Regions from separate parts of the Pseudomonas sp. RGM 3321 genome, predicted to be linked through region 2. Evidence: predicted binding sites of a transcription regulator. Region 2 holds the regulator's gene; each other region holds the start of a gene.

The links. Region 2 encodes FliA, which starts transcription of late flagellar genes. Its sites were predicted from a motif close to CTAAAGTTTNNNNNNNNNNNGCCGNTAA; they were not measured.
Region 1: the regulator FliA is predicted to act here: its motif matches at 3,310-3,337, upstream of RGM3321_RS21725 (methyl-accepting chemotaxis protein).
Region 3: the regulator FliA is predicted to act here: its motif matches at 2,730-2,757, upstream of RGM3321_RS11925 (methyl-accepting chemotaxis protein).
Region 4: the regulator FliA is predicted to act here: its motif matches at 1,047-1,074, upstream of RGM3321_RS00750 (methyl-accepting chemotaxis protein).

The regions. Positions count from the first base shown of each region.
Region 1 covers NZ_JALHBH010000118.1:44,808-50,685, reverse strand. The annotation lists gene RGM3321_RS21730 (Na/Pi cotransporter family protein) at 1-810, opposite strand, end outside; gene RGM3321_RS21725 (methyl-accepting chemotaxis protein) at 1,227-3,203, opposite strand; gene RGM3321_RS21720 (LysR substrate-binding domain-containing protein) at 3,388-4,308, opposite strand; gene RGM3321_RS21715 (NorM family multidrug efflux MATE transporter) at 4,464-5,843, shown strand; gene RGM3321_RS21710 (bifunctional diguanylate cyclase/phosphodiesterase) at 5,856-5,878, opposite strand, start outside.
Region 2 covers NZ_JALHBH010000095.1:46,796-52,673, forward strand. The annotation lists gene flhF (flagellar biosynthesis protein FlhF) at 1-365, shown strand, start outside; gene fleN (flagellar synthesis regulator FleN) at 481-1,314, shown strand; gene fliA (RNA polymerase sigma factor FliA) at 1,311-2,051, shown strand; gene RGM3321_RS05965 (chemotaxis response regulator CheY) at 2,304-2,678, shown strand; gene RGM3321_RS05970 (protein phosphatase CheZ) at 2,698-3,483, shown strand; gene RGM3321_RS05975 (chemotaxis protein CheA) at 3,517-5,799, shown strand; gene RGM3321_RS05980 (chemotaxis response regulator protein-glutamate methylesterase) at 5,850-5,878, shown strand, end outside.
Region 3 covers NZ_JALHBH010000106.1:102,070-107,947, forward strand. The annotation lists gene RGM3321_RS11920 (LysR family transcriptional regulator) at 1-677, shown strand, start outside; gene RGM3321_RS11925 (methyl-accepting chemotaxis protein) at 758-2,650, opposite strand; gene RGM3321_RS11930 (GAF domain-containing protein) at 2,882-3,385, shown strand; gene RGM3321_RS11935 (Bro-N domain-containing protein) at 3,778-4,317, shown strand; gene RGM3321_RS11940 (hypothetical protein) at 4,527-4,763, opposite strand; gene RGM3321_RS11945 (TauD/TfdA family dioxygenase) at 4,856-5,695, opposite strand; gene RGM3321_RS11950 (GNAT family N-acetyltransferase) at 5,834-5,878, shown strand, end outside.
Region 4 covers NZ_JALHBH010000075.1:13,872-19,749, forward strand. The annotation lists gene RGM3321_RS00745 (mechanosensitive ion channel family protein) at 212-1,012, shown strand; gene RGM3321_RS00750 (methyl-accepting chemotaxis protein) at 1,128-3,146, shown strand; gene RGM3321_RS00755 (YdgA family protein) at 3,210-4,691, opposite strand; gene RGM3321_RS00760 (HAD-IA family hydrolase) at 4,845-5,534, shown strand; gene RGM3321_RS00765 (aldo/keto reductase) at 5,555-5,878, shown strand, end outside.

The DNA.
Region 1 (5,878 bases), on a different contig from region 2:
ACGAAAGCCCAGCGTGTCGATCCAGGCAACCAGCGGGTCGAGCACCGGAATGATCAGCAACAGGCCGAACAGTTTGTACAGCAGGCTGCCCAACGCGACTTGCCGGCCAGCGACGTTCTGCATGCTGGTGCTGAGAAACGCCAGCAGACCACTGCCGATATTCGCACCGATCACCAGGCCGATCGCCACAGGCAAGCCAATGACTTCCGTGCCCGCCAGTGTGGCCGTCAGCAGAACCGCCGCCAGGCTGGAATAGGAGATCAGCGCAAACATGGCACCGACCAGCGCATCCAGCAAGAGGTCGCCGGTCAACGAGGCAAACAGTACCTTGACGCCGGCCGCTTGGGTGATCGGTGCAGCCGCTGCGACGATCAATTGCAGCGCCAGCACGATCAGGCCCAGACCGATGCCAACCCGCCCCAACTGACCCGCACGGGTCTGCTTGCGCGACAGAAAGAACACTACACCAAGGAAAATCAGCAACGGCGACAGCCACGACAGATCGAACGTCAGCACGCGGGACATCAATGCCGTGCCGACATCGGCGCCGAGCATGATTACCAGCGCCGGTGTCAGCGCCATCAGCCCCTGGCCGACAAATGAGGTCACCAGCATGGCAGTGGCGTTGCTGCTCTGCACCATGGCTGTCACCAGAATGCCGGCGATGAACGCCAGTGGTCGCCTGGACATGTTCTGGCTGAGTAAACGACGAAGTTGTGCACCGTAAACACGAAGGATGCCAGTGCGCACGATATGCGTGCCCCAGATCAGCAGGGCGACGGCAGATAGCAAATCGAGCAGGGTCAGCATGCTGAAAGCCCCCTGAGGTTTGCCCGTTCAGGCGATGAATTGAAAGATGCGCATGTAGCGAGCGGGGAAAGGGTGTAACGCTCTACTAAGCTTTTAGTCGGCTATTGGCCTTGGCGCCAGCATCGCACAGGGTGGGATTCATTGAAATAAAAGTGTCATAAATCCGCACCGAAAACGCAAGACCGAACGCGGAGCGTCCAGAACGGCATGCAACGCGGAGCATCGCACGATGGCTGAAAACGTCGGCACGACAGTTGGGATTATCGTTCCGCACGCTCCAGCGTGGGAATGCCTTTCGTGGCGCTCTGCGTCATGGATTTACCCCACACCGCTTATTCACGAGAGGACGCAGAGCGTCCAGAACGGCATACCCACGCGGAGCATGGGTGCGATAGTCGTGCGGCTTCCAGCAGCCATCAACGGAACCGGTCAACCTCGTTACGCAGTTCAGTCGCCAACCCATTCAACTCCTGAGCGGTCACCGCCAGGTTGGACATCACCTGGCGCTGTTCGCTGTTGGCCATGGCGATGCTTTGCAGGTTGCTGCTGAGCATGGTGGCGGTGCTGCTTTGTTCCTGGGTGGCGGTGGTGATGGCGGCGAACTGGTGACCGGCCGAGCGGCTTTGTTCGTCGATCTGGGCCAGTGCCGAGGCCACTTTGGCGTTGAGCGACAGGCCTTCCTGCATCAGCGTATTGCCCTGTTGCATGGTGCTGATGGCGTTACCGGTTTCCTGCTGGATGCTGGCAATCATGCCGGAGATCTCGTCCGTCGCTTCACGGGTACGCGAGGCCAGGCTGCGCACTTCATCAGCCACCACGGCAAACCCACGGCCTTGTTCTCCGGCACGTGCGGCCTCGATGGCGGCGTTGAGCGCCAGCAGGTTGGTCTGGTCGGCAATCGAAGTAATTACCCCGACAATGCTGCCGATCTCCTGCGAGCGCTGGCCCAGTGTGTCGATAACCGTTGCCGTGCTGTTCAGCGAGGTTGCGATCTGTTGCAGCGATGAAGACGCCTCGTCCATCGAGGTACGACCAATGCGCGTCTGCTGGGCATTTTCCTGTGCCAGTCGTTCGGTATTGCCCATGTTGTCGGCGATGTTCATCGACGTGGCGCTGAACTCTTCGACCGCACCGGCCATGCTGGTGATCTCGCCGGACTGTTGCTCCATGCCCTCGAACGCGCCACCGGACAGGCCGGACAATGCGTGGGCGCGAGTGCTGACTTCCTGCGCCGCGGTGCGGATATGCGACACCATTGATGACAGCGCTTCGCTCATCTTGTTGAAGCTGCCCGACAGCTGCCCGATCTCGTCGTTGCTGGTCACATTGAGGCGGACGCTCAGGTCGCCCGCACCCAATGCATCGGCCTGGCGTACCAGTTCGGACAATGGACGCAGTTTGCTGCGCAGCAGCCAGATCGCGCTGATCACTGCGATCAGCATGGCCAGCACACTGCCGATGGCCAGCTGGGTGCCGACGTTCCAGGTCACTTCACTGATTTCGTCACGCGGCATGCTGGCAATGACCGTCCAGGGGCCACCGGCGAACGGCTGGCCAACGCTGTAGTAGTCGTCATCGCCGTCATCCCAGAACTGCGCCTTGCCCGGCTTGCTGGCCAGGTCGGCAACGGACTTCGCTGCACCGTCCAGAGATTTGACGCCCGCCGGCGGAACCAGCCAGGTGCCTTTCTCGTCCAGCAGCGCCAGCGAGCCGGTAGAACCGATACGGAAGCTCTTGAGGTTATCGAACTGGGTTTTCTGTGCGTCGGTGTAATCGAAGCCCACAAACAGCGCCGCAATGATCTTGCCGCTGCTGTCGCGAACCGGGCTGTACTGAGTCATGTAATAGCGATCAAACAACACCGCTTTGCCCACATAGCTCTGACCGGCGATCAAACGCTCGTAGGCTGCGCCCTTGCGATCCAGCACGGTGCCGATGGCGCGCGTGCCATCCTGTTTGCTCAGAGAAGTGCTGATACGAACAAAGTCGTCGCCGCTGCGCACGAAAATCGTCGCCACGCCCGCGGTCATCGAGCGGAAATCATCAACCTCGGTAAAGTTGTTGTTCAGTACGGTATCACGCAGGAACAGGCCTGGCGTGGAAGTGCCCGCCACTGTGACCGGTTTATCGGGTTGCAGGCTCAGGCCCCCTGCAAAGCGCTTTTCGAACAGACCACTGAGGCGCTGAGTGCTGTCGCGCAGTGTGCTGTGGAACGTGCTCAACTGGTCGGCGAGCAATCTGGCTTCGCTCGACATGTGCTCTTCGCGAATGACCAGGTTGGACGCGTCCAGAGACCTTAACGCGAACAAGGTGCTGCCGCTGATAACTACAGCCAGGATCACGGCCAGAGCAATACCGAGTTGCGAGGCAATTCGGGTACGGGGCTTGGACATAGAGACTCCATGCCGAATGATTGGAGTTGCCTGATCCGTGGCTTACCATTCAGCGAACAAATTAGTGAGTGTTTTACGCCGCCTGAACAGACAGTCGTTAAGCAGTGCTTCGGCCACCAGAGTTGTTACTTGAGTAACGGTCGAGACATTAATCAGTGATGGCAGTTCAATACTAAACTAATTTTTAATGCAGTACTTCAACTAACGGCAACTCCATAGCGCTGACCTCCGCCTTTAGAAAATCGCTCAGGCGTCGCAACCGCTCTGCGCCGGGCCTTGTGCGCGGCCAGACCAGATAATAATTTTCTCCGCTGAATACCGCCGTACGCCATGGCAGGCTCAGGCGAGCTTGCGCCACGTCCTCGGCGACCATAAGCAAGTCGCCCATCGACACGCCGTAACCGCGTGCCGCCGCGATCATTCCCAGCTCAAGCGTATCGAACACCTGCCCGCCTTTGAGCGACACCTGATCGGCCAGCCCCATGCGGTTCAGCCAGGTGCGCCAGTCACGCCGGTCAGGGGTGGGATGCAGCAACTCGGCCTTGGCCAGCCGCTTCACGTCCCATGGCGGGTCCTTCAACAACGTAGGTGCGCCCACGGGAATCAACAGCTCCGGGAACAGCAAAGTGGCTTCCCAGTCCGAGGGGAAATGCCCGTGGCTGAGCAAAATCGCGCAGTCGAAAGGCTCCAGAGTAAAGTCCACGGCATCGATATCCATCCAGGCGCTGGTCAGCTGCACCTCGTTGCCTACTTGCAGATGACGGAAGCGACTGAGGCGCGCCAGCAACCAGCGCATGGTCAGCGTCGACGGCGCTTTCATGCGCAGAATGCCTTCGTCAGTCTGCAAGGTGCTGCACGCTCGCTCCAGGGCCAGAAAACCATCGCGCACGCCGGGCAGCAACGCTCGCGCCGATTCGGTCAGTTGCAAGTTGCGCCCGTTGCGCTGAAACAAACGACAGGCAAAGTGCTCTTCCAGCGTGCGGATGTGACGGCTTACTGCACTTTGCGTGATCGAAAGCTCCTCGGCCGCTCGCGTGAACGAGGTATGCCGCGCCGCAGCTTCAAACGCCCTTAGTGCATAAAGAGGGGGGAGACTGCGAGGCATATGGCGCTTCCTGCTGGCGGTGAGTGGCTACTTTACTGCAAATCGCTTCAGATGAGTTTTACTCATGCAGCGCATCAGGTTTATCGTTTTGTGCTTGCGCGTCCAACCGCCCAGAATAGGCCCTCATCCGAACTCCGCCGTAGAGCACCGCCCACATGCAGCCCGCACTTAAAGAACTCTGGATCATCCTGCGCCTTGCCGGGCCGCTGATTGCATCGCAGATGGCGCACATGCTGATGGTGTTCACCGACACGGTGATGATGGGCAAGATCGGACCGGAGGCGCTGGCAGGCGGTGGCCTGGGTGCGGCCACGTACAGCTTCGTTTCGTTCTTTTGTGTGGGCGTGATGGCTGCGGTGGGCACGCTGGTCGCGATTCGCCATGGCGCTGGTGATACCGAAGGTGCGACGCGCCTGACCCAGGCCGGTCTGTGGCTGGCGTGGGGCATGGCGCTGGTTGCCGCGCTGCTGCTGTGGAACCTCGAGCCCATCCTGTTGCAGTTCGGTCAGGCCGAAGCCAACGTGCATATGGCTGCCCAGTTTCTGATCACCCTGCCCTTTGCCCTGCCTGGCTTGCTCAGCTTCATGGCATTGCGCGGCTTCACCAGCGCCCTCGGGCGTGCGGGGCCGGTCATGACCATCAGTCTGGCCGGTGCGGCCGCAAACTTCGCGCTCAATTACGCGATGATTCATCAATGGTTCGGGCTGCCGAATCTGGGGCTGATGGGCATTGGGCTGGTGACCGCGATTGTGACCAACTGCATGGCCTTGGCGCTGGCACTGCATATCAAGCGCCATCCGGCCTATTCGGCGTACCCGATCAGCAAGGGGCTGTCGAAGCTGTCGCGCAGCCACCTGACAGAACTGTGGCGCCTCGGCCTGCCGATTGGCGGCACGTATGCGGTGGAAGTCGGCCTGTTCACCTTCGCAGCGTTCTGCATGGGCGCGATGGGCAGTACGCAAATGGCCGCGCACCAGATCGCCTTGCAGACAGTGTCCATGGCGTTCATGGTTCCTGTGGGGATGTCCTATGCGGTGACCATGCGTATCGGCCAGCATTATGGCGCGGGCAACCTGTTGATGGTGCGCATGGCTGGCCGGCTGGGCATCGGTTTTGGCGGCTGCGTGATGCTGATGTTCGGGTTGCTGTTCTGGCTGGCGCCGAATCGGGTCATCGGTCTGTTTCTGGATATCAATGACCCGGCCTTTGCCGAGATTGTCGTGCTGGCCGCAAAACTGCTGGCCATTGCAGCCTTGTTCGAATTCTTCGACGGTACTCAGACGATTGCGATGGGGGCGATTCGCGGGCTCAAGGATGCGCGCACCACGTTCCTGATCGGTCTGGGCTGTTACTGGCTGATTGCCGCGCCTGCCGCATGGTTGCTCGGCTTTTCTACCGATGCCGGCGCTTCAGGCGTCTGGTGGGGGCTGGCGCTGGGGCTGTTCTGCTCGGCAGTGACGCTGACCTATGCGTTTGAGTGGAAGACGGCTCGTCTGTTGCGCCGGGAGGCAGCCGGGTTGGCGGTGCCGGCCTGATCCGGCCCGCCGTCATCCGGAGTTTGAGACCTCCG
Region 2 (5,878 bases):
TGGAAAGCCTGGCAGGGCGTGGCATCAAGTCGCGTAACTACCTGGTACTGGCGACCACCAGCCAGAAGCAGGTACTGACCGCTGCCTATCACAGTTACAAACGTTGTGGCCTGGCCGGATGCATTCTGACCAAGCTTGATGAAACAGCCAGCCTGGGCGAAGTCCTGAGCCTGGCGATCAGTCATGAATTACCTGTGGCCTACCTCACGGACGGACCTCGTATTCCTGACGACCTGCACACCCCGCGTCGTCATCAACTGGTGAGCCGTGCGGTGAGTGTGCAGATGCAGGATGAGCCGAGCGAGGAAGCAATGGCTGATATGTTTGCTGACCTCTATCACACCCCTGGCAAGAGAGTGGGTTAAGTGATGGATATTATTGGAATGTCCCTGCGTCAACGGTCTGCCATGTGGTGTTCATTTGCGAACGTGCAGCCCTCGATGTGGTTTCGGTCTACGCAAGACAAGGTAAAGAAATAACATGGGCAGCATGCATCCCGTACAGGTTATCGCGGTGACCGGTGGCAAAGGTGGCGTCGGTAAGACTAACGTGTCAGTGAATCTTTCACTGGCCCTTGCCGAGCTTGGCCGTCGCGTCATGCTGCTGGACGCCGATCTGGGTCTGGCCAATGTCGACGTTCTGCTTGGGCTGACGCCTAAACGTACACTTGCCGATGTGATAGAGGGCCGTTGCGAGTTGCGCGACGTCCTGTTGCAGGGGCCGGGTGGGGTGCGTATCGTGCCTGCCGCCTCTGGCACCCAGAGCATGGTGCATCTGTCCCCGGCCCAGCATGCGGGTCTGATCCAGGCGTTCAGCGAGATTGGCGACAACCTTGATGTGCTGGTGATTGACACGGCTGCCGGTATCGGCGAATCGGTGGTCAGCTTCGTGCGCGCCGCTCAGGAAGTGTTGCTGGTGGTGTGCGACGAGCCCACGTCGATCACCGATGCCTACGCCCTGATCAAACTGCTCAACCGCGACTATGGCATGAACCGCTTCCGGGTGCTGGCCAACATGGCGCAGAGCCCGCAGGAAGGGCGCAATCTGTTCGCCAAACTCACCAAAGTGACGGACCGTTTTCTTGATGTCGCGCTGCAGTATGTAGGTGCCGTGCCGTACGACGAGTGCGTGCGCAAGGCCGTACAGAAACAGCGCGCCGTCTACGAAGCATTCCCGCGATCCAAATGTGCGCTGGCGTTCAAGGCCATTGCCCAGAAGGTTGACACCTGGCCGTTGCCAGCCAATCCGCGGGGTCATCTCGAGTTCTTCGTTGAGCGACTCGTTCACCAGACCAGTGCAGGGCCTGTGCAATGACTGCGAGCGGCTACCAGATGTACAGCAAGGCTTCCCGTAATTCGCAATACGAGTTGATCGAGCGTTATGCGCCATTGGTCAAGCGTATCGCTTATCATCTGCTGGCGCGCTTGCCGGCCAGCGTGCAGGTCGAGGATCTGATCCAGGCCGGCATGATCGGTCTGCTTGAAGTCTCCACCAAATATGATTCAACCAAAGGTGCGAGTTTCGAGACCTACGCCGGCATTCGCATTCGTGGTGCGATGCTGGACGAAGTGCGCAAGGGCGACTGGGCACCACGCTCAGTGCACCGCAATACCCGAATGGTCAGTGACGCAATTCGTGCAATTGAAGCTAAAACCGGCCGTGACGCTAAAGATCACGAGGTTGCGGCCGAACTCCAGTTGAGTCTTGATGATTATTACGGGATTTTGAATGACACCTTGGGCAGCCGCCTCTTCAGTTTCGACGACCTGCTTCAGGACGGCGATCACGAAGGGCTGCATGAGGATGGCGCAAGCGGTTCGCTTGAGCCGTCGCGCGACCTGGAAGACGAGCGCTTCCAGGCAGCGTTGGCCGATGCAATTGCTAATTTGCCAGAGCGTGAGCGTCTGGTGTTGGCGCTGTACTACGACGAAGAGCTGAACCTCAAGGAAATCGGAGAGGTTCTTGGGGTCAGCGAATCTCGGGTCAGTCAGTTACACAGCCAGTGCGCAGCTCGTTTGCGGGGGCGTTTGGGGGAGTGGCGAGCGCGTTGACGGCAGTGCGCGACGTTTGTCGTGCGTTGTCTGCATGCCGGCTGTGCAAAGCGTTACGTGGTAGCAGGATAGACCAGGCAAGGGCCTGTCGGGCAATGTCTCGATGGGCTTTAGTCGCAGTCTTGACTGTCGTTGTGCCAAGCCCGTCGTCGTTTCGTATAGCTGGGGGTGTGCTGTGCCAGTATTGAGTGAACAGCGTGTTCAGGTGCTGAACGCGTTAAAGACTGCTTGGAGGTCGAATTGGACAAGAACATGAAAATCCTCATCGTTGATGACTTCTCAACGATGCGGCGGATCATCAAGAATCTGTTGCGTGATCTGGGGTTTACCAACACATCTGAAGCGGATGACGGTCTGACCGCATTGCCGATGCTGCACAGCGGTGCCTTTGACTTTCTGGTGACGGACTGGAACATGCCTGGCATGACCGGTATCGACTTGTTGCGTCAGGTCCGTGCGGACGAGCGTCTCAAGAGCCTTCCTGTACTGATGGTTACTGCCGAAGCGAAGCGTGAGCAGATCATTGAAGCTGCCCAGGCCGGGGTGAACGGTTATGTAGTCAAGCCGTTCACGGCTCAAGCGCTGAAAGAGAAGATCGAAAAGATCTTTGAACGCGTCAATAGCTGATGCATGCCGCGAGGGCGCTATGGATAACAATGATTCAATGGCCGACTTTGAGTCGACCTTAAAGAGACACGCGCAGGAACTCGTCACCAGCCTTGAAAAGGGCCGCTTCGGTGACGCTGTGCAGCTGATCCATGAACTCAACCAGACACGCGACCGCGGCCTTTATCAGGAAGTGGGCAAGCTGACTCGTGAGCTGCACAGTGCAATCGTCAATTTCCACATTGATCCGCATATGCCTCAGGCCGAAGAGGTGTCGCAGATCACGGACGCGACCGAGCGTCTGTCCTACGTCGTCAGGCTGACCGAGAACGCGGCCAACCGTACGATGGATCTGGTCGAGGAAAGCACGCCGCTCATGAATGGTCTGAGTTCCGACGCCAAGGCGTTGAGCGAAGACTGGGGACGCTTCATGCGTCGCGAAATCGGTGCCGAAGAGTTTCGTGAACTGGCCAAGCGCGTCGATGGTTTTCTGACGCGTACCGAGCAGGAGGCCGATAGGGTTTCCGGGCATCTCAACGATATTTTGCTTGCTCAGGATTACCAGGACCTCACCGGTCAGGTGATCAAGCGCGTCACGCAACTGGTGACCGAAGTAGAGGGTAATTTGCTCAAGCTGGTGCTCATGGCCAGCCATGTCGATCGCTTCGCCGGCATCGAACATGACGAACAATCCATCCTTGCTGAAAAAGATCCTAAAAAACATCTCGCCAAGGGTGAAGGTCCGCAGATTCATGCCGATAAACGTGAAGACGTCGTATCCGGACAGGATGATGTAGACGATCTGCTATCGAGCCTCGGCTTCTAAGATCTGTTGACGGTTAATTTTAGGGAGCACCCCATGAGCTTCGGCGCCGATGAAGAAATCCTTCAGGATTTTCTGGTAGAGGCCGGCGAAATTCTGGAGCAGTTGTCAGAGCAATTGGTCGAGCTGGAAAGCCGACCGGATGATGCTGATCTGCTCAATGCAATTTTTCGCGGTTTTCACACTGTAAAAGGGGGCGCCGGCTTCCTCCAGCTCCATGAGCTGGTGGAGTGCTGCCACATCGCCGAAAACGTGTTCGACATCCTTCGCAAGGGTGAACGTCGCGTTGATTCCGAACTGATGGATGTGGTCCTGGAAGCTCTGGACACCGTCAACAGCATGTTCGGTCAGGTACGTGAACGGACTGACGTAACTGCGGCGACGCCAGAGCTGCTGGCTGCGCTGTCGCGATTGGCCGAGCCACAATCTGCCGACGAAGTCGCAGCGCCCGAACCTGAGCCCGAGCCGGTGGTTGAAGCCGCCGCTCCGGTTGCGGTTGCCGAGCAAGCGGCCGGCGATGACATCACCGATGATGAGTTCGAGCAGCTGCTCGATTCGCTGCACGGCGCAAGTCCGGTGTCTGCGGCACCAGCAGCGGCACCGGCTTCGGCACCTGCGGTCGCGCCAGCTGGCGATGAAATTACCGATCAGGAATTTGAATCCCTGCTTGATCAGTTGCATGGCAAGGGCAAGTTTGCGGCCGATGCAGTAGCCGCTCCAGCCCCTGCGCCTGCGGCACAGAGCAGTCGTGGAGCGCCTGCCGGCGATGAAATCACCGACGACGAATTCGAAGCCTTGCTTGATCAACTGCATGGCAAAGGCTCGTTTGACGGCGCCATAGCCGCTCCGGCTGCTGCTGCACCTGTGGCCGTTGCTGCCAAGGCACCTTCTGCTGCAGCGGCATCGGACGAAATTACCGATCACGAATTCGAAAATCTGCTCGACGAACTGCATGGTAAAGGCAAGTTCAAGCCTGATGCGGTCGTTGCCAAGGCACCTGCTCCGGCAGCCGCCGTAGCTGCTGCTCCGCCACCGGCTGCCAAGCCCGCTGCGGCGCCTGCGCCTGCTGCGAAGGTTGAGCCCGCCAAGCCTGCTCCAGCGCCTGCACGTGCTCCTGCGCCCACCGGTGAAAAGCCGGTTGCGACTGAAGCCGAAACCACGGTTCGTGTGGATACCGCCCGACTGGACGAGATCATGAACATGGTCGGCGAGCTGGTGCTGGTACGTAACCGCCTGGTTCGTCTGGGTCTCAACAGCGGCGATGAAGCCATGTCCAAGGCGGTTTCCAACCTGGATGTGGTCACCGCCGACCTGCAGACTGCGGTGATGAAAACCCGCATGCAGCCAATCAAGAAAGTCTTTGGCCGCTTCCCGCGTCTGGTTCGTGACCTGGCTCGCCAGCTCAAGAAAGAGATCAACCTGGAGCTGGTCGGTGAAGAGACTGACCTCGACAAGAACCTTGTAGAGGCGCTTGCCGACCCGCTGGTCCACTTGGTGCGCAACGCGGTCGACCACGGTATCGAAACGCCGGAAGAGCGCGAAGCCACGGGCAAGTCTCGTGGCGGTCGGGTCATCCTTTCGGCAGAGCAGGAGGGCGACCATATCCTGCTGTCGATTTCCGATGACGGCAAGGGCATGGATCCTAACGTGCTGCGCTCCATTGCGGTCAAGCGCGGTGTCATGGACAAGGACGCAGCCGATCGGTTGAGTGACACCGATTGCTACAACCTTATCTTTGCACCGGGCTTCTCGACCAAGACCGAGATTTCCGATGTATCGGGTCGCGGTGTGGGCATGGACGTGGTTAAAACCAAGATCTCCCAGCTCAACGGCTCGATCAACATCTACTCGACCAAGGGCCAGGGTTCGAAGATCGTCATCAAGGTCCCGCTGACTCTGGCGATCATGCCGACGCTGATGGTGATGCTGGGCAACCAGGCTTTTGCCTTCCCGTTGGTCAACGTCAACGAAATCTTCCACCTGAACCTGTCCACTACCAATGTGGTTGACGGTCAGGAAGTGGTGATCGTACGTGACAAGGCCTTGCCGCTGTTCTACCTCAAGCGCTGGCTGGTCAGTTCGGCGGCTCATGAAGAGCAGCTAGAAGGGCACGTCGTGATCCTGACGGTCGGCACCCAGCGCATCGGCTTCGTTGTCGATCAACTGGTCGGCCAGGAAGAAGTGGTTATCAAACCGCTGGGCAAGATGCTGCAAGGTACGCCAGGCATGTCGGGCGCCACCATCACCGGTGACGGTCGCATCGCCTTGATTCTCGATGTACCCAGCATGCTCAAGCGTTACGCCGCACGGCGTATCTGAACCCGGGGGTGCGGGCAGCCTGGCTGCCTGCAGCGCCTATTGGAGTGTTTATGGCAGTCAAGGTCCTGGTGGTGGATGA
Region 3 (5,878 bases), on a different contig from region 2:
CCGAGTCCGAACAACTGGCCGAGCAGGCCCAGGGCGATCCCAGCGGTACGCTGCGCATCACTGCACCGCCGACGTTCGGCTCGGAAGTGCTGGCCCCGGCCCTTGCCGGGTTCTCGCTGCGCTGTCCCGAGGTCAAACTTGATCTGGTACTGACCAACCAGCGTCTGGACATGATCGACCATGGTTTCGATATCGCCATACGGTTGGGAAACATCCCGGAATCCTTGCCACTGATTGCGCGCCCCATGCAGGACTACACCCTGACCATATGCGCTGCGCCGAATTATCTGGCCCGTCATGGAACACCTGTGCATCCCGAGGATCTTGGTGCGCACAATTGTTTAGCGTTCTCCTACCCGGCAGGAGACGAATGGCGTACGGCTGGCACCCAATGGCGCATGACCGGCCCTGAAGGCGAAGTGCTGGTGGATGTGGGCGGCTCGCTGGTTGCCAACACCTCTCCCGCTATTTATCAGGCGGCGTGCGCTGGAATGGGCATAGTGATGCTGCCGGATGCGCTGGTTCAGCGAGACTTGCAGGAGGGCCGGCTGGTTGCGCTGCTGCCGGGCTATCACTTGCCCAGACGACCGATGAAACTGCTGTATGTGCAGGATCGTTATCGGCTGCCTAAATTGAGAAGTTTTGTGGAGTACGCGATGGAGCTCTGGGGGCGGTAAGCACTTACCGCCCAACTATCATCGAACCGACTCCGGTGCGTGGCATTGCTGACCGCACCGGAGTTTGTCGGGGCTGACAGTCAGACCTTGAAGCGGCTGACCATGCTCTGCAGATACACACCCAGGCGCGCCAGCTCGACGCTGGATGCCGCGGTCTCCTCACTGGCGGACGCCGTTTGCTCGGAAATGTCGCGAACGTTCAGAACGCTGCGGTTGATCTCTTCGGCAACCGCACTCTGCTCTTCGGCGGCAGCGGCAATCTGGTGATTCATCGTCTCGATGGTCGAGATCGCCTGAGTCATGTTATTGATGGAAACGCCAGCATTGCGTGTCAGCTCGACACTGTTTTCAGTCAGGGCCTGGCTGTTGTCGAGGATCGTAGCCACCTGTGATGTACGGCTGTGCAGGCCGCTGATCAACGCGGCGATTTCTTCCGTCGATGTCTGCGTGCGCTGGGCCAGGCTTCTTACTTCGTCAGCCACCACCGCGAAGCCTCGTCCGGCTTCACCTGCACGCGCCGCTTCAATGGCCGCATTGAGCGCCAACAGATTGGTCTGCTCGGCAACCGCCTTGATCACGTCCAGCACGCCGCCAATCTTGTTGCTTTCGCTCTTGAGCTCGTCCATTGCAGATTTGGAGTGTTTGACTTCAGTCGAGAGCTTCTCGATCTGGGCAACCGCCTTGGAAACCACACCTTCGCCATCGCGGGCTTCCTTCGAAGCATTAACCGCCGCATAGGAAGCCTGCTCTGCGTTGCGCGCGACCTCCTGAACAGTCGCAGACATTTCGTGCATTGCAGTGGCAACCTGATCCGTTTCGCTCTTCTGGCTGTTCACCCCGGCACTGGTCTGCTCTGTGACGGCCGAAAGCTGTTCGGCAGCGCTGGCGATTTGTGTCACGCCATCGCGCAGGCCGCCAATCAGCTCGCGCAGGTTGCTGGTCATGCGCAGCATGCTGCCTTGCAACAAGCCCAGTTCATCCTTGCGCGTGACCGGCTGGTTGTACGTCAAATCGCCATCCGCCACACGCTCCGCCAGCTTCAGTGTATCCAGCAACGGGCCGACGATCAGACGAGTGATCACCCAGGCCGCCAAGGCGCTCATGATCAAGGCCGCAATCAGCCAGACAGACAGAAGAGTCTTGGCCTCGCCCACGTCTTCTATTCTCAGGTTGACCTGATTCGCCGACAGCTTGTCGGCGGAATCAAACAGAATGGCGATAGTTTTAGTGATACCTGCCTGTGCCTGATCGATCTTTTCCTGCGCCGCTGTGAACTGATTCAACGTGTTCTGATAGCCGAGCAGAGCGTCCACAAGGTGTTTGATCGTAGCTGCCTGGCCGTCGAAGCCTTTCAGATTTTTAACAAAATTAATAACCGTGTTCATCGACGCTTCCGCTGGTGCCCGATTCTCGGTTTTCAGGGAATAGGTGTAACCACGCAAGTCGAAGCGCATTTTCTGAAACAGCGTCATCGCCTGAATAATGTCGTCGCGCTGCGAGGCGCTGCCGTCATCGGATCGGGCAATGGTGTTCAGCTTTTGCAAATCGTCGGCGGCTGCATCAGCGTACTGGCCAAACACTGAACGGGTCGCCTCGCGGGCGGCAGTGGCCTGCATCAGATTGTCGTAGTGGACACGATAATCCTTCATCCCTTCAGCAGAAGCATTTACCAGAGGGGTGTTGAGCGGAGAGTCGAAAACCTTCTGCGCATACTTCACATGATTTTCAAGACTATCGATAGCTTTCAGCCAGTTGCTGGTGCGCTCGGCATCGTAGTTGAGCGTATAAGCCAGGCGGGCTATACGGACATCACGGGTCAGCGTGCTCAGCTTGCCAATATCGGCAATCCTCTCGCTTCGTTCGCTCAACGAACTGATCCCCGACCAGCCTGTGAGTGCAATCAGCACGGTCAGCACAATGACCAAAGCAAACCCGAGCACAAGCTTGGACCTGACAGAAATATTGCTCAACATAGTGTTCACCGTAAATTGCTCTTATCTGGTCATCGTGGGGTTATAAGAGGCTCGTCCTTGCCATTGATACAAGCCATGGTTGTCGGCAGGGCAGCCTCAAACTTTAAAAGTTGACGTCAATATTCATGCTCAAAAATAAACCGCGACGCTTCTAATAACTTTTGTGGCCTTTCATGCGAGTCGGTTAGCATGGGCTGCTTTACCTACACATCGCGCATTTCGGAGAATTGCATGAGTCTGGAGCTGACAGCTTCTAAAGGCGGCTTGACCACAGAGGAACGCTCTGCAATTGCCGAAATCGAGGCAACAACCAACGTTTTAAGGCTGGTCACCCGACTGACAGGCATGCGCTTTGCCGGTATCGCGAAGTTCACCGACGCGCACTGGATCGCCTGTTCTGTATACGACCCGACTGACCTGGGTATTGACGATGGGGACGTGTTCGACCTGGAGACAACGCTCTGCAGTGAATTTTGCGTCAACCCCGAAGCGTTGTTCGTACCGCAGGTCAGCAAAAACGGTCGGTACGCGAACCTGCCGGTGGTAAAGCGCTACGCCATCGAGAGTTATGCAGGCGTGCCGATCTACCTTCCGGACGGTCAGTTGTACGGCGCGCTATGCGCGCTGGACTCAAACGTGACGTTGTTTGACGACCCCGATCTGGCAGAAACACTGATCCTGTTTGCCAGGTTGATCGGCTGTATTTTCTTCGCCAACATCAGCGAAACAGAATGATCGTGGCTGCCGCTTGGTGCGGGTGAAAACACGTTTCATGCGGACAAGGCGTTGATTTTGCAGGAATTGATGAAGCCGCTCGACTGAAAATTCTCTTCACTTTGTGTGAAGTTTCCGAGAAGACTTCAGTCGCTTGCGCGGGCTGTATCGAGGATTTAAGGTGCGCCGTCGCTGCAAAATCAGCGGCCGGATTTAGCGATCCGAATCTCTATTCTCGACATCGCGTTTCATGCTCAACATGAACAGCGCGTTATGGCGGCTGTGCGTCGGAGACCTTCGGGTCTGCCGGTGTGCGAAAGATTAGAGACCGGTTCGCTAACCTTCGCACAGCTGCCACCTTCTCGTTTAGCGACGTGATTGGGGCTCTATGTTCGCTATGGAGCGTTTAATCAATGGATCTCCCATTCCCCCTTCTTCCCTGCACCGAAAACCACGAACCCACCCTCTTCCTACGCCACCGTCGCATGTTGCGCGCCGTCGTCATGCACGCAGAAGCCTGGTTCCCGCTGGAAGATATCGCCCGCCTGATGGGCAAGCGTCTGGACGAGCGCAACACCCGCAAGCTCGACGCCGATCAACGTCGCACCGCATGGTTGCTGACCCACGGCGAATGGCAAAAATGCCTGCTGATCAGCGAGTCTGCGGTATTCGCCCTGTTGATTCACCATTACATCCCGGAAAACCGCGCCCTGCGACGCTGGCTGACACAAGACGTGCTGCCCGCACTGAGCGCCCGCGCCTTTGATATCAATAACGACGGCCCCACTCACTGCCAAATGCAGTGGCAGGGCACGACCCTGAGTACGCTGCAATGGCGCGGGGATATCTGGGTGAAGTTGCGCGACATGCCGGAAATCGTTCAGGTCCGGAAGACCGGCAAGAAAGATGGCTGGCTGAAACGCCTGAAGTTGCTGGGCAAACGGGCTACCTGAGCGCTTCAAGCAGGCTCTGTACAAAAAGTGGCCGCGCTGGCCGACTTTTCGTACACAGCCTTAGGTTTTGTACGAAAAGTCGGCGAGCGAAGGTCAGGCAAGGCAAAAACAGGCGAGGAAGCGGAGTCTACGTGTTGTAAATGAGCATTCCGAGCCTGTTTTTAACGCAGCATCACCGAGCGCAGCCACTTTACGTACAGAGCCTAGGTTTACTCTACGGTCGCATACATGGGCACTAGCTCAAGCATGGCGCTGCTGAACTGGCTTTCATCAAATTGCGTTCGGTGTCGGGGCGACACAGGTTTGACCGGGCGCTCGCCGTCCAACAACGCCTCGGCAGGCAGATCAATCCCGAAATGAGGAAATGGCTCCTGAGCCACCCAGCCTCCGGCAGCCAGGACCAACAGTAGAAATACGCCCGCAATGGGCTCTTTAGGTCTGCACATTCTCGTTTCTCCAATCCGGCAAAACGATTCAGCTCACAATGAGCAACTCGATATAACAGCCACGGCGTCACCCGTTTGTCGCGCCCGGCAGATCACTCGAAAGGCTCTTCGCCCTGCAACTTGGTGCGGTGCATCATTCGCCCGCAAGCGGGGTCGTAAGCTTCCGCACGGTGCATGGTGCCGGTGTTGTCCCATATCACCAGATCACCTGCCTGCCACGCATGGCTATAACTGAACGCCTCGGCTGTGGCCCACTCGCGAAGGCCGACCAGAATCTGCGCGCTTTGCGCCAGGCTGACGCCAACGACCTGCTGCGCAGTGCATCCCAGAATCAGCGACTTGCGACCGGACCGGTGCCTCCAGACCAGCGGCAACTCCTTCTCGCCGATAGCCTGCATGGCCTTGAGCATCGCAAGGCCAGGCTCGGGATTGTAATAGAGTAACGATGCCCATGGTGCGTGAATTACTCGTAAGCTTTCGTAACGTTGTTTATCAGCGCTCGATAACGCTTCGTAAGCCGCATAGGTATTACAGAAACCGGTGTTGCCTCCCCAACTGGCAGGCACCTTGCAAGACAGCAACGACGCCAGAATGGGCGAATCGCTGCTCGTACCGTCGATATGCCAGTAGAGCGAGCCCTTGAGAAACTCAGCACCTGCCGGGTTCTCTTTGACATCAAGGCTGATCTTGGTGATGTTCTGGCCATCACTGGCTTCCGGACAGAAAGTGCCCAGCGTGCGGGTGAAAGCGATCTGCTCTGCATCGGAAAAATCAATCTGCGGAAACACCAGCACACCTCGCTGCTCCAGCAGTTCCCGGATTTCCCCGGCGAATTGACCCGACAGCAGCTCCTGCTTGCTGTTGAAAATACGCGTGCCAATACCTGGCTTGATGGGCTCCTGGGACAGCTGAACGACCGAAGTGGTTAACATGATGCGACCCTCTTCATAAGTGAACACAACGGTACACTTATGGAAAAATCTGCGCAACACCTTATTGAGCAGACTGGCCCCATACCCTGCCTGCGCCTTACACTGGCCAGCCACTGACCGTTCAAGGAATGAATCAACGTGCACGCCCCTGCCCCGCAAATCTTCATTCAGCGCATGGCCGAA
Region 4 (5,878 bases), on a different contig from region 2:
AGTTTAGCGATAACTCACCAGGCTTAATACCGCCGTCCTTGCCTGCCGCTCGATTCACTCCGGATACTGGGTGATGCTCCGCGTGACGCCGTAAAGGCCCTTTGCCTCCAGTCAAAACTACCAGTAGCCGCCTCCCCGCTTTTCCCTTCAATGTACGGCTCCGCTCGTCAGGCCATCTGCCGGGCGAGCCCTGCGGTCTGGAGTAGCGGTGATGGATGCGCTGAATGTCATCAATATCGGCACTGACGGAATCAACTCGTTGTTCAATATCGTTCTGCAGTACGGAACGACTGTCGTTTTGAGGCTGGTGATCGCAGCCTTGTTGTGGATAGTGGGTCGCTGGCTGATCGGCGTGCTGGTGAGGATGGCGCAGCGTTCGCTGACCCGGCAGCGGTTTGATCCGACGGTTTTGCGTTATGTGGGCTCGTTCATCACGGTGACGCTGAATATCATTCTGGTGATCGCCATCTTGAGCTATTGCGGCATCGAGACCACCAGCTTTGCGGCGCTGCTGGCGGCCGTGGCGCTGGCGATCGGCATGGCGTGGTCGGGTTTGCTGGCCAATCTGGCAGCAGGTGGTTTCATCATCGTGCTGCGGCCCTTCAAGGTCGGCGATATGATTTCGGCTGCGGGTGTGACCGGGACAGTGGTCGAAATCGGACTGTTCGTCACGTCGATCAACACCTCGGAAAACGTGTTGAATCTGGTGGGCAACAACAAGATCTTCTCTGACACGATCATCAATTTTTCCAGCAATGATTTCCGCAGCGTCGAACTGACTGCAATATTCCCAGGCACTGCCGACGAGCAGGCGATCATTCCGCGCCTCAAGGATCAGATCGCCCGCCTCCCCAATGTACTGAGCAGCCCTGCGGTCGATGTGCATCTGTCCTCTACGACAGCCGATTCCATCACTCTGTCAGTACGGCCCTATTGCCACAATAATCACTATGATTCGGTGCATCGCCAGACGCTTGCCCTTATCAGAGCGTTGATGCTGAACATGTCCTGAGCGGCACACATAGGCAAAATTCATCGCCCATCGGCTAACCCTAACCCGTCAGCAGCCGATTAAAAGACCTAGGCCTTTTTTATGGCCCCTGCCTTTTACTCTTACGGATTCAACCATGAGCTTTCTATCTCGTTTTCGGGCCGGCACTTCTCGGACCGGAGGCGTACTGAGTGTCATTACGTCCGCGCGAGAATTGAACAACACGCTGTCGGCGTTAAGTTTTGACCCGGTCTACCTGACAGGCTTCGTTTCACCGCACGTCGACTTCGGTCAGGTTGCCCAGTCTGTCGCGGCACGCTTTCCCAAGGCGAAGATCAGCCTGTGCACAACATCCGGCGAACTGTGCTCCAGCAATGATTCGCTGTATTGCGCGGCGGGTAATCAGTGGGACCGGATCGTGCTGGCGCTGTTCGACTCAAGCGTTATCCAGAGTGCCGAGGTGGTGCATATTCCCCTGCACAGTGAAGACATTCGCGGCACGGGCAAGCGACTGTCCATGCGTGAGCGCATTGCGCGGCTGACCGACTCGATCAAGCGCACTCAGGTCAGCACGCCTATCGACCACAGAGATACACTGGCCTACGTCACCTTTGACGGCCTTTCGGCGTCGGAGTCGTTTTTCATGGAAGCGCTCTACGAGTCAGGGCGTTTCCCATGCCTGTTCGTGGGTGGCTCCGCAGGCGGCAAAAGCGACTTCAAAAAGACGCTGATTCACGACGGTAAACGCAGCTACGAGAACCATGCTCAGGTGGTGTTTCTCAAGAGCGCAAAGAATGTGCGCTTTGGCGTCTCCAAGAGCCAGAACTTCGAGCCAACGCCACTGAGCCTGAGTGTTCTGACCGCCTCGCTGGAAGAGCGCTACATCAGCCAGGTGGTCAATTCCAGAGGCGAGATTGCCACGATGGTTGCAGCGCTGTGTGATGCGCTGAAGTGCGAGCGGCATGAGCTGGAAAGCAAGCTGGCGCAATATTCGTTCGCTATTCGGGTGGGCGAGGAATTGTTCGTACGCTCCATTGCGCGCATCGATCTTGAAAGCGAGCGGGTTCATCTGTTCTGCGACGTGGCACCCGGCGAAGAGCTGGTGATGGTCAAACGGACGTCGATGATCGACACCACGCGCAAGGACTTCGCGCGCTTTCTACAGGGTAAGTCCGGCAAGGCGCTGCTCGGCCTGTTGAGCGACTGCATTCTGCGCCGTCTGAACAACGGCAGTGAATTGGGCCGCATGAATGATGTGTTCGGCGAGACGCCAGTGGTGGGCTTCTCGACCTTCGGCGAGATTCTGGGTTTGAACCTCAACCAGACCCTCACCGCAGTGTTCTTTTTCAAGGTGCCGGAAGGTCAGCCGTTCCGCGACGATTACATCGATAACTTCATTGCCTATTACGGCGAATTCAAGGCGTTCTTCCTGCGTCGGCAGATCAAGAAGCTGGCCGGTTTGAGCCATGTGGTGGTCAAGCAGATCGACCAGTTCAAGCAGCGTAACTTTGTGCAAACCATTGACCCGAGCGGTCTGGACGAGCAGATCCGCCCGGTGTTCGGCGGCCTGAGCGATCTGGGTGATGTGCTGGTCAAGGCTCATCAGGATCAGCAAGAAATCGCCGATCAGTTGCGCCACTATTCAGGCGAGCTGCATGTTTCGATGGATGAGTTGTCGCAGACCATCACGCAGCAGGAAACGGTCATCGATAAGGCGGGTAATACCGTCAAGAGCCTGGTCAGCCAGGCCGACGAGGTAGTGCTTGGCTCTCGGGAGCTGGCCAAGTCCAGCTTGCGCATCCAGTCAGTCGTGCAGATGATTCAGCAGATCGCCGGGCAGACCAATCTGTTGGCACTGAACGCCGCCATCGAGGCAGCTCGGGCCGGCGAAATGGGCCGTGGCTTTGCAGTGGTCGCCGATGAAGTGCGTCAGTTGGCGCAGAAAACCACGCAAAACGCGAATGACATCGGCACGGATATCGAGCGTCTGGCCGAGGAGATTCGCAAGGTTGCGCAGCATATCGAAGAGCAATCCCTGGAAGTGGGCACGCTCACCAGCCTGCTGTCGGAGCTGGAAGGCTCCAGCGACATGACCGCGGGCACCTCGCAACGTACCCGGCAACTGGCGGATACCCTGCGCGGGTTGACTCGGTAGCAGAGCCTCTGCTGTCAGGACGGTAGATTGCCCGCCCTGACAGCAGACCTTGTTGCAGGCGGCTTACTGGTTGCCCAGCACGCCGACCTTGCCCATCACGTTGCTCATGAATTGCTGCACAGTCATTTTCTGGCCATTGAAGTCGACCATCTGGTTGGCATAACGCAGGTCGGAAACGATGTTGTCACCATCGACCTTGGCCAGTTGCATCATCTCGGCCATGGCGCTGGCCATGTCGCCAGCGGCCTTGGCCTGCTCGGCGATGACCTTGAGGTCGGTCTGGCCTTCACGAATGGCTTGCTGGGTCGCGAGATCGCGGATCATCGGCTTGGACAGGACAACCCTGGCGTTGACTTCGCCGAGGCTTTTCAAGAGCAGCGAATCGGAAGGCTGATCGAGCGGGCCTGGATCGGCCAGGTCCACCGCGATGCGCATGTGGCTTTCGCCGTTGCTGGTCTTGAGCGAGAGTTTTTCCAGTTCTATATGCGGCTTGGCGATCAGCAGCTTTTTCATCTGGGTGTTCATCAGCTCTTGATCAGCCGCGTTCAGTTCAAGACGGAACGGACGCTTCTCCAGCGCGGCCTGCTGCTGTTGAGGCAGGATTTTATCCTGATACAACTGATACAGCGCCTGAGTGGCCACCACATCGAAGTTGGCTATTTTGAAGCCCATGTGCGCAGAACCAACGTCCTTGCCTGCGTAGGAAATCATGCCGGCATCGTAGTTGATCTGGGCAGCCAGGTTACCGGCATCTTCCTGCGCCAGGTTGGTGTTGGTGAAGTCCTTGATCTGCACCGGCGGCTTACCCACCACCTGAAAGCCCGCGCTCTGGATTTTCATGTTGGTGTGGCCCAGATAGAAACCGGACTTGCCTTTGGTGCCGCCCGTGTCAAAGGTCATGCCTTTGACGTCGATGCTGACCGGGCCCTCAGGCGATGCGACGTTGAGCTGCAGGTTTTCCATGTTGCCGGCCAGACTGAATTTTTCGGCATCGGCGGACGACTCGGCATTCAGGTCGAGCCCTGAAAACCTGAACTTACCGTCGACGTCGGTCATTTCCAGCGGGGCCATCTGCAGCGTGCCTTTGGTGGCGCGGTCATAGCCGATGCTGGCCTGCCCCTTGAGCGGTGGAACGTCCTTGCTCATGGCGAACCACTTTTCGGCGCTGGGGCTTTTCTCCATCTGGAAATTGCTCAAGGCCATGACGGGCAGCAGGTTCAGGGTCTTGAGGTGCGACAACGGAATGGGCCCGTGCTCGATCTGGTCGACAAACAGGAACTGACCGCCCTGGGTGCTATCGGACACGTTCTGGATGTCCACACGATAGTGCGCCGTGCTGCTGAAGAAGTGCTTTTCCAGCGAGAGCATTTCCAGTTTGACGCTGGTGTCGGTGCCCTTGAACGACTTCGCGAGTTCCTGGTTGGCCTTGCTGATGGAGTCGGTCAGCGCGCCTTCCAGTTGATTGCCCGTGTACCAGGCGCCCGCCGTAACCAGTGCGCCCGCTACGACGATGACGCCAATCGCTATACCTGCTGATTTATTCATAGTGACGTGAAGATATCCGTTCTGATGATGGGAAAGTCGTACCGGGACTGGCAGCACAGTTGAAAACTGCGAAAGATTATCAGAAACACAGGGTAGCCACGGTATTCACGGAAACGTTAGGCTGAAACGAATTTGAGAACGGGATGTGATCACATGAGCGAGCAACACACCGAACGAGGCCCGATCAAGGCCGTCATTTTCGACATGGATGGCCTGTTGCTGGACACCGAGGGGGTTTATACCGAAGTCACCCACTTGATCGCCAGCCGCCACGGGCGCACCTTCGACTGGTCCATCAAACAGCACACCATCGGCCGCGGTGCCCGGGATTTCTCGGATTACGTGATCAAGACGCTTGAATTGCCGATGTCGATCGACGAGTTTCTCGAAACCCGTGAACCGATGCTCGAAGAGCGTTTCCCCAAAGCGCCGGCAATGCCCGGAGCCGAGGCGCTGGTCCGGCATCTGGTAGCCCACAATATTCCCATCGCAGTGGGCACCAGCTCGTCGGTGCACTACTTCGAAGCCAAGACAACTCTGCACCGCGCGTGGTTCGAGCTGTTCGATACCGTCGTGACCGCAGACGACCCGGAAGTCGGCGCTGCCAAGCCAGCCCCGGACATCTTTCTGGTCGCCGCCCGCCGTCTTGGCGTCTCGCCGAGTGATTGCCTGGTCTTCGAAGACTCGCCGTTCGGTGTGACGGCCGCCAAGGCTGCGGGCATGTACGCTGTTGCCGTACCGGACTCGCACATGCCGGTCGAGCAATACGAGCATGCAGACCTGCTGCTTGCCTCGCTGGCCGACTTCCCGCTCAAGGCGTGGGGGCTGCCTGAACTCGTCTGAATGACATGGAGATGTTGAGCATGAATTATCGAATCCTCGGCCAGTCCGGCCTCAAGGTTTCCACCCTGACACTCGGCTCAATGATGTTCGGCGAGCAGACCGGTGCCGAAGAGTCCCTGCGCATCATCGACAAGGCCAGGGATCAGGGCATCAATTTCATCGACACGGCGGATGTATACAACGGTGGGCGCTCGGAAGAAATCGTCGGCCGGGCCATCGCCGCACAACGCGGCGACTGGGTGCTGGCCACCAAGGTCGCCATCGGGCCAGTCGACGGCGTGCCCAATCGCGCCGGTCTGAACCGCAAGCACCTCTTCAATGCCATCGAGAACAGCCTGCGGCGT